DNA from 2 places in the Mesorhizobium ciceri biovar biserrulae genome. Region 1 is predicted to be linked to the other one. Evidence: riboswitches for the same ligand, from Rfam matches in the RefSeq annotation. Region 1 holds a riboswitch; the other holds the start of a gene.
The links. A riboswitch is a leader RNA that binds a small molecule or an ion and turns the genes downstream of it on or off. The one in region 1 is predicted to bind S-adenosylmethionine.
Positions count from the first base shown of each region.

Region 1 (2,393 bases):
CGTTGAAGGGGCCGCGCACGCGGTTGATGGCGTCGACAATGTGCATCGGCCCGTACATCCAGCCGATCCGCGCCCCGCCAAGGCCGATCTTGGAGAAGGTCCGGGTCATCACCACGTTCTCTGCGCTGCCGACCAGTTCGATGCCGGCCTCATAGTCGTTGCGGCGAACATATTCGGCATAGGCCGCGTCGAGCACCAGAAGCACGTGCCTGGGCAGACCGGCATGCAGCCGGCGCACCTCCTGGAACGGCACATAGGTGCCGGTCGGATTGTTGGGATTGGCGAGGAACACGATCTTGGTACGCGGCGTGACGGCGGCCAGGATGGCGTCGATATCGGCGCGCTCGTCTGTTTCCTTGATCGTCACCGGAACGGCGCCCGCCGACTGGATGTAGATCTTGTAGACCATGAAGGCGTGCTCGGTGATGACGGCCTCGTCGCCGGGCGCCAGATAGGTCTGCGCCAGCAGGCCGAGGATCTCGTCGGAGCCGTTGGAGCAGATGATGTTCTGCGGGTTGAGGCCATGCACCTCGGCGATCGCTTCGCGCAGCCGCCTGGCGGTGCCGTCGGGATAGACGTCAAGCTTTCCGGCAATCTCGCGCGCGGCTTCGATCGCCTTCGGCGAGGGCCCGAGCGGGTTCTCGTTGGAGGACAGCTTGTGGACCTTGGCGACGCCGGCAGGCGCCGTGCTCTTGCCCGGCACATAGGCGTCTATGTCCATGATGCCCGCGCGCGGGGTTGGACGTGCCTGGTCCGGTGTCTGGCTCATGTCGCAAAATCCGTCGAGAACGCTTCCTGAGGGAAGCCGCAGCGGAAATACAAGCCGTGGCCTGCAATGTCGAGAGGCGACAGCCTCCCGCCCAAGGCAGGCCGTTGACGCCGGCGCGCCACAGCCCTAGAAGGGGAGTGAACTTCCGTGGTGATTTGGCCGGTCGGCTTGCAGCCACGTTAAACAACTTGCTAAAGGGCCGTTTGCATCCTGTAACCGGCTTTGCGACCGCAATGCCGGTTTTTTGTTGTCCGCGCCGGCCGGACACCCGTATCGGCATCGACTTTCGACGAGCGCGATGCGTGGGCTCAAAGTGTGAGATGGATGTCATGGCCGTTCTGCGTGCCCGCAAAACCAACAACGAGGTCGACCAACCGTCGAGCCCGGTTTTGCGTTTTGGATCCGACAAGCCGCTCAAGCTGGACGCCGGCACGCTGCTGTCACCGTTCCAGATCGCCTACCAGACCTACGGCACGCTGAACGATGCCCGCTCCAACGCCATCCTCGTCTGCCATGCGCTGACCGGAGACCAGCACGTCGCCAGCACCAATCCGGTGACCGGCAAGCCAGGCTGGTGGGAAGTGCTGATCGGGCCCGGCAAGATCATCGACACCAATCGTTTCTTCGTCATCTGCTCCAACGTCATCGGCGGTTGCCTTGGCTCCACCGGCCCGGCCTCGACCAATCCCGCCACCGGCAAGCCCTATGGGCTTGACCTGCCGATCATCACCATCCGCGACATGGTGCGGGCGCAGCAAATGCTGATCGACCATTTCGGCATCGAGAAACTGTTTTGCGTGCTCGGCGGCTCGATGGGCGGCATGCAGGTGCTGGAATGGGCGTCGAGCTATCCGGAGCGCGTCTTCTCGGCGCTGCCGATCGCCACCGGCGCGCGCCATTCCTCGCAGAACATCGCCTTTCATGAGGTTGGCCGGCAGGCTGTCATGGCCGATCCGGACTGGCATGGCGGCAAATATTTCGAGCACGGCAAACGCCCGGAAAAGGGCCTGGCGGTAGCCCGTATGGCCGCCCACATCACTTACCTGTCGGAAGCCGCCCTGCACCGCAAGTTCGGCCGCAATCTGCAGGATCGCGAAGCGCTGACCTTCGGCTTCGACGCCGACTTCCAGATCGAAAGCTATCTGCGCCATCAGGGCATGACCTTCGTCGATCGCTTCGACGCCAATTCCTACCTCTACATGACGCGGTCGATGGACTATTTCGACCTCGCCGCAGACCATGGCGGCCGGTTGGCCGATGCCTTCGCCGGCACGAAAACCCGCTTCTGCTTGGTGTCGTTCACCTCGGATTGGCTGTTCCCGACCGAGGAGAGCCGCTCGATCGTGCATGCGCTCAACGCCGCCGGCGCATCGGTATCCTTCGTCGAGATCGAGACCGACCGTGGCCACGACGCATTCCTGCTCGACGAGCCGGAACTGTTTGCCGCGATAAACGGCTTCATCGGCTCGGCGGCCCGAGCGAGAGGGCTGAGCGCATGACCCGGAAAAATTGCAGGCTTTTCGGATCGGGATCATGCGCCAGGCGGGAGGCGAAGCCATGAGCGTCAACCGCGACCAGCGCGTCGACCTCGAAGTCGTCGCCAACCTCATCCCGCCACAGTCGC
Region 1 is NZ_CP015064.1:5,480,075-5,482,467, forward strand. Features, by position in the region: gene hisC (histidinol-phosphate transaminase) at 1-769, opposite strand, end outside; SAM riboswitch at 907-984, shown strand; gene metX (homoserine O-acetyltransferase MetX) at 1,099-2,268, shown strand; gene metW (methionine biosynthesis protein MetW) at 2,327-2,393, shown strand, end outside.

Region 2 (2,393 bases), 1.6 Mb from region 1:
CGAAGGGCGTCATCTCGGCGGCGTAGAGCGGCGGCACATGCACCGCCTCCTGGCTGACGAGGATGTAGAATTCATCGGGGTCGAGCACCAGTTCGCCGGCGCCGCTCTTGTGGATCGGTTCCCAGAAGTCGACGACTTCCTGGGCCGCGCGCTTGTCGACATCGACGAGGCCGGTGTGATGCTTGCCGCGATAGCCGACCAAGCCGCTTTGATCGCCGTTGAGGTCGATCGACAGCGCGATGCCGCCGCCGGAAATGTTCGGCGGCTCGGTGGCGACCAGCATCTGCGTGCGATGCAGGTCGTGCAACTCGGCTTCCGAGAGCAGCGCATTGCCGATGCGGAAACGGATCTGCGACAGGCGCGACCCGGTGCGGACGACGATCGGGAAGGTGCGCGGGCTGACTTCCAGAAAGAGCGGGCCATGATAGCCGGCGGCGATCTTGTCGAACTCGTGGCCGCGATCGGTCATGACGCGGGTGAAGATGTCGAGCCGCCCGGTCGAGCTCTTCGGATTGGCCGAGGCTGAAATGTCCGCCGGCAGCGCCAGGCTTTCAAGCAGGGGCACGATATAGACGCAGCCGGTCTCCAGCACCGCGCCCTCGGCCAGGTTGATCTCGTGCAGCTGCAGCCGGTCGAGCTTTTCCGAGACCTTGTGATTGGGGCCGGGCAGGAAGGAGGCGCGCACCCGCCAGGCCTTGTCGCCGAGCCTGAGATCGAGGCTGGCCGGCTGGATCTGGTCGGCATCGAGCGCACGCGCCGAATTCAGCGCGCCGGACTGGAACAGCGCCGATATGTCCTGGTCGGGAAGAATGCCTGTCTGCCGCAAGGCTCCACTCCTGCTTGGTACAAACCTCTTAATGAAGCCGGCAATTGACGCAAGCGCGGTGCGGGTCTAAAGGGTCGTTATCCCGTGGTGATTTGGCCGGTCGGCTTGCAGCCACGTTAAACAAGTCGCTAAAGGACCGTCGGGCCGCAAGGCCGTATGGACCGGTTGCGACTTTCGCGGCCGGTTTTTTTGTGTCTGGAAGAAAAGCGATGAGCACCAAGAAGCGCAACTGGAAGCCTCAGACGGCACTCGTGCACAGCGGAACGCTGCGTTCCGGTTTCGGCGAAACGTCAGAAGCGATCTATCTCACCCAAGGCTATGTCTACGAAACGGCGCAGGCCGCCGAAGCCCGTTTCAAGGGCGAGGAGCCGGGTTTCATCTATTCGCGCTACGCCAACCCGACCGTCGACATGTTCGAGAAGCGCATGTGCGCGCTGGAAGGTGCGGAAGACGCGCGCGCCACCGCGTCGGGCATGGCCGCGGTGACGGCCGCCCTTCTGTGCAGCGCCAAGGCCGGCGACCATATCGTGGCGGCACGCGCGCTGTTCGGCTCCTGCCGCTGGGTGGTCGAGACGCTGGCGCCGAGATACGGCATCGAGGCGACGCTGGTCGACGGCACCGACATCGCCAACTGGGAAAAGGCGGTCAAGCCGAACACCAAGCTGTTCTTCCTGGAAAGCCCGACCAATCCGACGCTGGAAGTGGTCGATATCGCCGCTGTCGCTTCGCTTGCCAATTCGATCGGCGCCAGGCTGATCGTCGACAATGTCTTCGCCACGCCCCTGCAGCAGAAGCCCTTGCAGCTCGGCGCCCATGTCGTCGTCTATTCGGCGACCAAGCACATAGACGGCCAGGGGCGCTGTCTCGGCGGCGTCATCCTGTCGGACAAGAAGTGGATCGACGAGAACCTGCACGACTATTTCCGCCATACCGGCCCAAGCCTTTCGCCTTTCAACGCCTGGACGCTGCTGAAGGGCCTGGAAACGCTGCCGCTGCGCGTACGCCAGCAGACGGAAAGTGCCGGCCGGATCGCCGATTTTCTGGCCGAACGGCCGGAAATCGCGCGCGTCATCTATCCCGGCCGCGCCGACCATCCGCAGGCCGACATCGTCAAGAAGCAGATGTCGGGCGGCTCGACGCTGATCTGCCTGGACGTCAAGGGCGGCAAGCAGGCGGCCTTCGCCTTGCAGAACGCGCTCGAGATCGTCCTGATCTCCAACAATCTCGGTGACGCCAAGAGCCTGATCACCCACCCGGCGACGACGACGCACAAGAATCTCAGCGACGAGGCGCGCGCCGAGCTCGGCATCGGGCCGGGCACGCTCAGGCTGTCGGTTGGCCTGGAGGATGCCGACGATCTGCTCGAGGACATCGCGCAGGCGCTGAAGGCCAGGTAGGAGGCTTTCAGGCGCCGGACGGCGTCTCTTCCAGCTCGGCCGTCTTGGTGCCGATGGTCATCGCATTGCCGCGCCAGTCGACGGCGCCGCCGAGCCAGCCGCGCCCCCACATCGCCGGCAGGATCAGGTCGCGCGCCATGATCGCGGCGACCATGCGTGGCGACAGGTAC
Region 2 is NZ_CP015064.1:800,646-803,038, reverse strand. Features, by position in the region: gene A4R29_RS03740 (2'-deoxycytidine 5'-triphosphate deaminase) at 1-826, opposite strand, end outside; SAM riboswitch at 901-978, shown strand; gene A4R29_RS03735 (O-succinylhomoserine sulfhydrylase) at 1,036-2,223, shown strand; gene A4R29_RS03730 (ceramide glucosyltransferase) at 2,231-2,393, opposite strand, start outside.
Region 2: another riboswitch for S-adenosylmethionine. It lies ahead of A4R29_RS03735 (O-succinylhomoserine sulfhydrylase); the one in region 1 lies ahead of metX (homoserine O-acetyltransferase MetX).